Regions from separate parts of the Streptomyces sp. NPDC002092 genome, predicted to be linked through region 1. Evidence: riboswitches for the same ligand, from Rfam matches in the RefSeq annotation. Region 1 holds a riboswitch; the other holds the start of a gene.
What was found. A riboswitch is a leader RNA that binds a small molecule or an ion and turns the genes downstream of it on or off. The one in region 1 is predicted to bind glycine.
Positions count from the first base shown of each region.

Region 1 (4,430 bases):
GCCCCTTGAGGGCGGCTGCCCCTCGCGGCGCTCTACAGGTGGTCCCTCGTATAGAAAGGGCGTACCCGTTCCCGCATCCAGGTCGCCACCGGGTCGTCCGTCACGTCCAGGAGGACCAGGTTGACGGGCCACTGGGTGGGGATTTGGGTGATGGCCCGGCTCAGGGCCTCCAGGGGGAGGGCTCTGATGTCGCCCTCCCGCTGGGAGAGTTCGACGCCCACGAACATCACCGGGTCCGCCGTCTCGATGGCGGCGAGGCAGCGGCGGGCGGTGACGACCACTCCTGTCCCGGCGAACTCGGCGGAGGCCGCGGCGAGGAAGTCGATCGGGTCGTCCTGCCAGTCCGGCTCGAAGAGCTTGACCCGGCCGCCGGTTGCGGGGCCGTCCAGCGGGGTGCGGCCCACGCGGCACAGTTCGGCGACGGCGGGCGGCGGGAGCGGGATGCCGACCACGCCGTCCGGGTTCACCGCGAGGCCGACCTGCGGGGGCAGTCCGCGGGCGAACTCGACGGCCGGGGCGATCGTGTACGACATGTGGGAGCCGACCACCTGCCGGAACTGCTCCTCGGAGCTGAAGACCGGCACATAGGCCTGGCCCTCGATCTCCAGCGTGGGCAGGTCGAGGGGGCCGCTGTTCAGGTCGCCGCCGTTCGGCAGCGGCACCCAGACGAAGCTGCGGCCGAGCACCTCCAGGATCCGGCCGCCCGCCGAGGGGATGCCGAGGGAGGCCGACAGCACCTCCTCCAGCTCGTTGCCGGGCCATCCGCCGTGCGGATGGGGGTGCGCCTGCAAGGGAAAGTCCGCGGGAAGATCCGCTGCGAAGTCCATCTGTGTCCGACCGCCTGCTGAGAACCACTGCTGTGGCTGGAAAGGCTAGCGGGTGGGAGGGACAAAGGGGTTGGGCCGTGCGTCACCCCGTGAAACCGATTCTGCGCAGGACGTCCGCGGCGTCCCGGTCCAGCAGCACCGCCGAGCCGACGCCCTCGGGCAGGTCGCCCCGCTCGACCGCGCGGATCAGCCGGGCCGCTGCCGTGCGGTGGCGCAGGAAGGCGTAGCGCGAGACGCCGCGGCCGCGCTCGCGCTGGCCCTCCAGAGCCGTGCCGGGCGTGACGTCGAGCAGCAGCAGATGCAGGGTGCCGCCGCGGCGCCGGGCCTCGCGGGCCAGCCAGCCGCGCACCCAGGCCTGCGTACCGCAGTCGTGCACGACGACCCCTTCGCCGCTGCGCAGGGCGCGGCGCAGTCCCGCGTAGTGGGCGAGGCGGACGAGGGGCCGGTAGAGCGCGTAGGGCAGGAAGCGGGGCGTGCGGGCCTCCCAGCGGTCGCGGGCGTCCTGGGAGTCGATGCGGATGCCGCGGACGGCGCGCTCCATCAGCGTGGACTTGCCGCTGCCGGGCAGGCCGGTGACCACCACCAGGTCACGGGGGCCGAAGAGCAGGGCGTGCGGGCTGTACCCCGAGCGGTCGCGCAGATCGCGGACCACGGGTGCCGTGGGGGTCCCCCCGCGCGAGCGCAGCCGAGCATGGGGGAAGGCACCGCACGCGTCCTGGGCCGGGGCCGTGGGCTGCTTGGGCAGCGCGACGGCCGAGGTCGTGGCGTACACCGTGGTCCTGTTCACCGTGATCGTCCTTCCTGGGGGTCAGGAAAGCTTCTCCCCACTCTTTGTAAAGGGAAGGTAATGCACGGCGTCTCGTGGTTGTGTTCGGTTCCGGCCACAGCCCGGTCACAAAGAGGAGGTGCCGAAGAGGCGGTGCCGAGGAGGAGGGGGCGCGTGCAATGATGTGCGCGCAACTGCATACCGGCCGTTTGAATCCGCGCGGGAGAGTCCTGGCAGCCGAGTCTGCCGGGCGCCGAAGGAGCAAGTCCCTCCCTTGAATCTCTCAGGCCCCGTTACCGCGCGGGCGAGGCACATCTGAAAAGCGGGCCACCGGATCCGGTGGCCCCACCCAAGGTGCAAGCCATGACTTCATGGCGAACCTCTCAGGTTCCGATGACAGATGGGGAGGAACGACCTCGCCCGTCATGCACTCTGCCTGGGAGACGACCGTCCGATGAGCAGCACCGAACCCCGTCACACCGCGCTCGATGCTCTGCATCGCTCGCTCGGCGCGACGATGACCGACTTCGCCGGCTGGGACATGCCCCTGCGCTACGGCTCCGAGCGCGACGAGCACCTCGCCGTGCGGACGAAGGCCGGGCTCTTCGATCTCTCCCACATGGGCGAGATCACCGTGACCGGCCCGCAGGCCGCACAGCTCCTGAACTTCGCCCTGGTCGGCAACATCGCCTCCGTCGGCGTCGGCCGGGCCCGCTACACGATGATCTGCCGGGCCGACGGCGGCATCCTCGACGACCTGATCGTCTACCGGCTCGCCGACAGCGAGTACATGGTCGTCGCCAACGCCTCCAACGCGCAGGTGGTGCTGGACGCGCTGGTGGAGCGTTCGGCCGGCTTCGACGCCGAGGTGCGCGACGACCGGGACAGCTACGCGCTGATCGCCGTGCAGGGCCCCGAGTCCCCCGGCATCCTGAAGTCGCTCACCGACGCCGATCTCGACGGCCTCAAGTACTACGCCGGCCTGCCCGGCACCGTCGCCGGCGTCCCCGCCCTCATCGCGCGCACCGGCTACACCGGCGAGGACGGCTTCGAGCTGTTCGTCGCCCCCGGTGACGCCGAGAAGCTGTGGCAGGCGCTGACCGACGCCGGAGCGCCTGTCGGGCTGGTGCCCTGCGGGCTGTCCTGCCGGGACACCCTGCGCCTGGAGGCGGGCATGCCGCTGTACGGGCATGAACTGTCCACCTCGCTCACGCCGTTCGACGCCGGGCTCGGCCGGGTGGTGAAGTTCGAGAAGGAGGGCGACTTCGTGGGGCGCAAGGCGCTCCAGGAGGCGGCCGCCAGGGCTGCGGAGAACCCGCCGCGCGTCCTCGTCGGCCTGGTCGCCGAGGGCCGTCGGGTCCCGCGCGCCGGGTACGCCGTCGTCGCGGGCGGCGAGGTGATCGGCGAGGTCACCTCCGGTGCCCCCTCCCCCACGCTGGGCAAGCCGATCGCGATGGCCTACGTCGACGCGGCGCATGCGGCGCCGGGCACCGAGGGTGTCGGCGTGGACATCCGGGGCAGTCACGAGCCGTACGAGGTCGTGGCGCTGCCGTTCTACAAGCGGCAGAAGTAGACACTGACCGAGACTGGGCGAGGGGGCTCCGTCCCCGGACGTGACCCCGCGCACATTTTCGCTGCTCACATGCGTTTTCCGCACTCCCCCCTTCATCAGCACTCCACCGCGTACAGGAGAATTCAGGCCATGAGCAACCCCCAGCAGCTGCGTTACAGCAAGGAGCACGAGTGGCTGTCGGCCGCCGAGGACGGCGTCTCGACGGTCGGCATCACGGAGTTCGCGGCCAACGCGCTCGGCGATGTCGTCTACGCCCAGCTTCCCGAGGTGGGCTCCGCCGTGACCGCGGGTGAGACCTGCGGCGAGCTGGAGTCGACCAAGTCGGTCAGCGACCTGTACTCCCCCGTCACCGGTGAGGTCACCGAGATCAACGAGGACGTGGTGAACGACCCGTCCCTGGTCAACTCGGCTCCCTTCGAGGGAGGTTGGCTCTTCAAGGTCCGCGTCACGGAGGAGCCGGCCGACCTGCTCTCCGCCGACGAGTACACCGCCCAGAACGCCGGCTGAGGAGCCGTAGACGCATGTCCGTACTGAACACGCCCCTGCATGAGCTCGACCCGGAGATCGCCGCCGCGGTCGACGCCGAGCTGCACCGCCAGCAGTCCACCCTCGAGATGATCGCCTCGGAGAACTTCGCGCCGCTCGCGGTGATGGAGGCCCAGGGCTCGGTCCTGACCAACAAGTACGCCGAGGGCTACCCGGGCCGGCGCTACTACGGCGGCTGCGAGCACGTCGATGTCGCCGAGCAGATCGCCATCGACCGGCTCAAGGAGCTGTTCGGCGCCGAGTACGCCAACGTGCAGCCGCACTCGGGTGCCTCCGCCAACCAGGCCGCGCTGTTCGCGCTGGCCCAGCCCGGCGACACCATCCTGGGCCTGGACCTGGCGCACGGCGGGCACCTGACCCACGGGATGCGGCTGAACTTCTCCGGCAAGCAGTTCAACGTGGTCGCCTACCACGTGGACGACTCCGGTCTGGTCGACATGGCCGAGGTGGAGCGGCTGGCCAAGGAGCACCGCCCCAAGGTGATCATCGCCGGCTGGTCGGCCTACCCGAGGCAGCTGGACTTCGCGGAGTTCCGCCGGATCGCGGACGAGGTCGGCGCCTACCTGTGGGTGGACATGGCGCACTTCGCGGGGCTGGTGGCCGCCGGGCTGCACCCCAACCCGGTCGAGCACGCCGACGTGGTCACCTCCACCACCCACAAGACGCTGGGCGGGCCGCGCGGCGGCATCATCCTCGCGAAGAAGGACTTCGCGAAGAA
Region 1 covers NZ_JBSFDG010000028.1:46,314-50,743, reverse strand. The annotation lists gene ACWCRD_RS40935 (enhanced serine sensitivity protein SseB) at 33-827, opposite strand; gene ACWCRD_RS40930 (AAA family ATPase) at 910-1,614, opposite strand; glycine riboswitch at 1,804-1,902, shown strand; glycine riboswitch at 1,903-2,003, shown strand; gene gcvT (glycine cleavage system aminomethyltransferase GcvT) at 2,048-3,166, shown strand; gene gcvH (glycine cleavage system protein GcvH) at 3,296-3,673, shown strand; gene glyA (serine hydroxymethyltransferase) at 3,688-4,430, shown strand, end outside.

Region 2 (4,430 bases), on a different contig from region 1:
CGGCTCGATCATCAGCGTGCCGGCCACCGGGAACGACATCGTCGGCGCGTGGAAGCCGTAGTCGATGAGCCGCTTGGCCACGTCGTCGACGCTCACACCGGTCGCCTTGGTCAGCGGCCGCAGATCGATGATGCACTCGTGCGCGACCAGCCCGCCCGGGCCGGTGTAGAGCACGGGGTAGTGCGGCTCCAGCCGCTTGGCGATGTAGTTGGCGCTCAGCACGGCCACCTGCGTGGCCCGCTTCAGCCCCTCGCCGCCCATGAGCCGGACGTACGCCCACGAGATCGGCAGGATGCCCGCGGAGCCCCAGGGAGCCGCGGAGATCGGCCCGACGCCCGTCGCCGGTCCTGCGGCCGGCTGCATCGGGTGGTTCGGCAGATACGGCGCCAGGTGCGCCCGCACACCGACCGGTCCGACGCCCGGCCCGCCGCCGCCGTGCGGGATGCAGAAGGTCTTGTGCAGGTTGAGGTGCGAGACGTCACCGCCGAAGTGCCCCGGCTTGGCGAGCCCCACAAGGGCGTTGAGGTTGGCGCCGTCGACGTACACCTGCCCGCCGGCCTCGTGCACCTGCGCGCAGATGTCGGCGACATGCTCCTCGAACACACCGTGCGTGGAGGGGTACGTGATCATCAGCACCGACAGCTCGTCGCGGTACTGCTCGATCTTCGCCCGCAGGTCCTCGATGTCGATCTCGCCGTCCTCGGCGGTCTTCACGACGACGACCTTCATCCCGGCCATCACTGCGCTGGCGGCGTTCGTACCGTGCGCGGACGACGGAATCAGACACACGGTCCGCTGTTCGTCCCCGTTGGCCCGGTGATATCCGCGTACGGCGAGCAGTCCGGCCAGCTCGCCCTGCGATCCGGCGTTGGGCTGCAGGGACACCTTGTCGTACCCGGTGACCTCGGCGAGCCGCTCCTCCAGCTCACGGATGAGGGTGAGGTAGCCCTGCGCCTGCTGGGCCGGCGCGAAGGGGTGCAGCTGCCCGAACTCGGGCCAGGTGACCGGCTCCATCTCGGTGGTCGCGTTGAGCTTCATGGTGCAGGAGCCCAGCGGGATCATGCCCCGGTCGAGCGCGTAGTCACGGTCGGCGAGCCTGCGCAGGTAGCGCAGCATCGCGGTCTCGGAGCGGTGCTCCTGGAAGACCGGGTGGGTGAGGTAGTCGTCGGTGCGCAGCAGTCCTGCGGGCAGGCAGTCCTCGGTCGCCGCGTCCAGCGCCTCGATGTCGCCCTCGACCCCGAACGCGGTCCACACGGCGCCCAGTTGGGCCCGTGCGGTGGTCTCGTCGCAGGCGATCGACACGTGGTCGGCGTCGACCAGGTGAAGGTTGACTCCGTTCTCACGAGCGGAGGCCAGCACCTCGGCGGCGCGGCCCGGCACCCGCACGGTGAGCGTGTCGAAGTAGGAGCCGTGCACGACCTCGACCCCACCGGCCTGAAGGCCCGCGGCAAGGATGGTGGCGTACCGGTGGGTGCGCCGCGCGATCGCCTTGAGCCCCTCAGGGCCGTGGTACACGGCGTACATCCCCGCCATGACGGCGAGCAGCACCTGGGCCGTGCAGATGTTGCTGGTGGCCTTCTCCCGCCGGATGTGCTGCTCCCGCGTCTGCAGCGCGAGCCGGTAGGCCTTGTGCCCGTCGGCATCCACGGAGACGCCCACCAGCCGGCCGGGCAGGCTGCGCGCGAACTTCTCGTGCACCGCCATGTAGCCCGCGTGCGGCCCGCCGAAGCCCATCGGCACACCGAAGCGCTGGGTGGTCCCGACCGCGATGTCCGCGCCGAGCTCCCCGGGCGACTTCAGCAGCGTCAGCGCCAGCAGGTCGGCGGCGACAGTGACGAGCGCACCGAGCTCGTGCGCCTGGTCGATGAGCGGCTTGATGTCGCGTACGACGCCGGAGGCGCCGGGGTACTGGACGAGTACGCCGTTGATCTCCCGCCCGGCGACCTCGGCCGGAATGCCGTCGCCGAGGTCGGCGACCACGACCTCCACACCCGTCGGCTCGGCACGGGTCTCGATCACGGCGATGGTCTGCGGCAGCACGTCCGCGTCGATCAGGAACAGGCCCTTCTTGTTCCTGCCCATGCGCCGGGACAGCGCCATCGCCTCGGCGGCGGCCGTCCCCTCGTCGAGCAGCGAGGCACCGGAGGTGGGCAGCCCGGTCAGGTCGGCGACCATGGTCTGGAAATTGAGCAGGGCCTCGAGCCGCCCCTGGGAGATCTCGGGCTGGTAGGGCGTGTAGGCCGTGTACCAGGCCGGGTTCTCCATCACATTGCGCAGGATGACGGGCGGAGTGAAGGTCCCGTAGTACCCGAGCCCGATCATGGAGTCGAGCACCTGGTTCCGGTCGGCGAGCGACCGCAGCTCGGCCAGCACCTCGGCCTCGGTACGCGCACCCGGGAGCTCCAGCGCATCCGAGTTCTTGATCACATCCGGCACCGCGGCGGCGGTCAGCTCGTCCAGCGAGCCATATCCGACATGTGCGAGCATCTTGGCCCGCGCCTCGTGATCAGGCCCGATATGGCGCTGCTCGAACGGGATTCCCTGTTCGAGCTCGGAGAGCGGAATGCGATGGGCGGTCATTGCGGAGGCCTCCTGGTCTGACACGACCTTCGAGGGGCACCACGGCACGGGTACCCGGACGGCCTCCCCCTCTGTCATCTCAACCTGAGAGCTTCACCGGGACACCCGAGGGCGCCCGGCTTTCACCGTCGGTGAGAGCGGAAGCCATCGACACCCGCCCTGCTTTCCAGAGTGACCTCGTCCGCGCGGTACGTGGGCCTGAGAGATTCCGGGGAGGATTTGCTCCTTCGGCGCCTCCGATGATGTCTGGAGGACTCTCCCGCACGGGGTCAGCAGCCGCTGTCAGCCTACCAGCGAGCACACCATCCGATCGTTCGAGTGGCCGCCATCACCAATCTGCTCTTTTGTAGTGCTTACGGATGAGTTGCGACCAAGTGGAGGGCCCGTGCAGACCGACATCGATCCGCGCAACCTGATCGGCCGCAAGGCGTTCGACCGCAACGGCACCAAGCTCGGCACCATCGACGAGGTCTACCTCGACGACGCGACCGGCGTGCCGGAGTGGGCGGCCATACGCACCGGCCTGTTCTCCCGGGACGCATTCGTCCCCCTGGAACCCAGCGAACTGATCGAAGGCACCCTCCACGTCCCCTTCGACCGGTCCCTCATCAAGGACGCCCCCGACTTCGGCGTCGGCCGCCACCTCTCCCCCGAACAGGAGCTTCAGCTCTACCACCACTACGGCCTGGACCTCCCCGCTCCGTCCCCCTTCCCGGACCATGACTTCGGCAAGCTCGCGGGCACGGAGGACGCGGACGCCTAGGCCCGTCGCCTGGATCGCCCCGGCCCCCGCGCGGACCAGCGCCCTCCCCCGTCAGGCGCCGACTTCGTGCACGGAGGCTCCGGGTCTCGCCGCCACCAACGGCAACGGGTCCGCCGGCTCCAGCTCAGGATCATCGGTGCGAAACGTCCGCACCCGCCCGGGCTCCGAATCCGGCGTCTCGAACCGCACGGTCACCCGCCCGAGCCCGCTTCCCTGCACCCACCCGTGCCCGAACTCGGCATGCCGCACATCGTGCCCGGCCGGCCACCGCCGTTCGACAACCACCTTCTGCTCCTCGGCGGGCTCCTCGTCCGCTTCGTCCGCCAGATGTTCCGCGCCGTCCCCCGCGGCCTGCGCGAACAGATCCTCCTGCGTGTAGTCGGCCAGCCCGCTCACCCCGACCCCCAGCAACCGCACACCCCCTGTCGTGTCCACCGAGTCCAGCAGCCGGGCGGCAGCCTCCCGCACCACCGCCGGATCGTCCGTGGGCCCGCGCAGCGTCTCGGAACGAGTCAGCGTCGAGAAGTCGTAGCGCCGCACCTTCAGCACGATGGTCCGCCCCGAAAGACCCGCACCTCGCAGCCGCCGCACACACCGGTCGGCCAGCCGCTGCACCTCCAGCCCCACCCTCACCCGGTCGTGGATGTCCACGTCGTACGTGTCCTCGACCGATACCGACTTGGCCTCCCGCTCGGCCACCACGGGCCGGTCGTCGTGCGCCAGCGCCATGGCGTACAACGCGTGTCCATGGGCCTTTCCCAGCAGCCGGACGAGCTCGTCCTCACCGGCCTCGGCGATCTCGTCGACCGTGGTGATGCCGGCCCGCCGCAGATGGTCCCCCGTGGCCGGCCCCACCCCCGGCAGCATCCGCACCGACATCGGTCCGAGCTTGGCCCGCTCGGTCCCGGGCTCGACCAGCACCAGCCCGTTCGGCTTGGCCTCCTCGGAGGCGATCTTCGCGAGCATCTTGCAGGCGGCGAGGCCCACGGACCCGGTGAGCCCCGTGTCCGCCCGTATGTCGGCGCGCAGCTTCTCCCCCACCAGCCGCGCCGACGCCGCGTCCCAGGCCGCCTCCCCGGCCTCCAGG
Region 2 covers NZ_JBSFDG010000017.1:9,228-13,657, reverse strand. The annotation lists gene gcvP (aminomethyl-transferring glycine dehydrogenase) at 1-2,580, opposite strand, end outside; glycine riboswitch at 2,757-2,852, opposite strand; gene ACWCRD_RS33555 (PRC-barrel domain-containing protein) at 2,966-3,343, shown strand; gene ACWCRD_RS33550 (DNA polymerase IV) at 3,395-4,430, opposite strand, start outside.
Region 2: it holds a riboswitch for glycine, as region 1 does, so the genes downstream of both, gcvP (aminomethyl-transferring glycine dehydrogenase) here and gcvT (glycine cleavage system aminomethyltransferase GcvT) in region 1, are expected to answer to the same signal.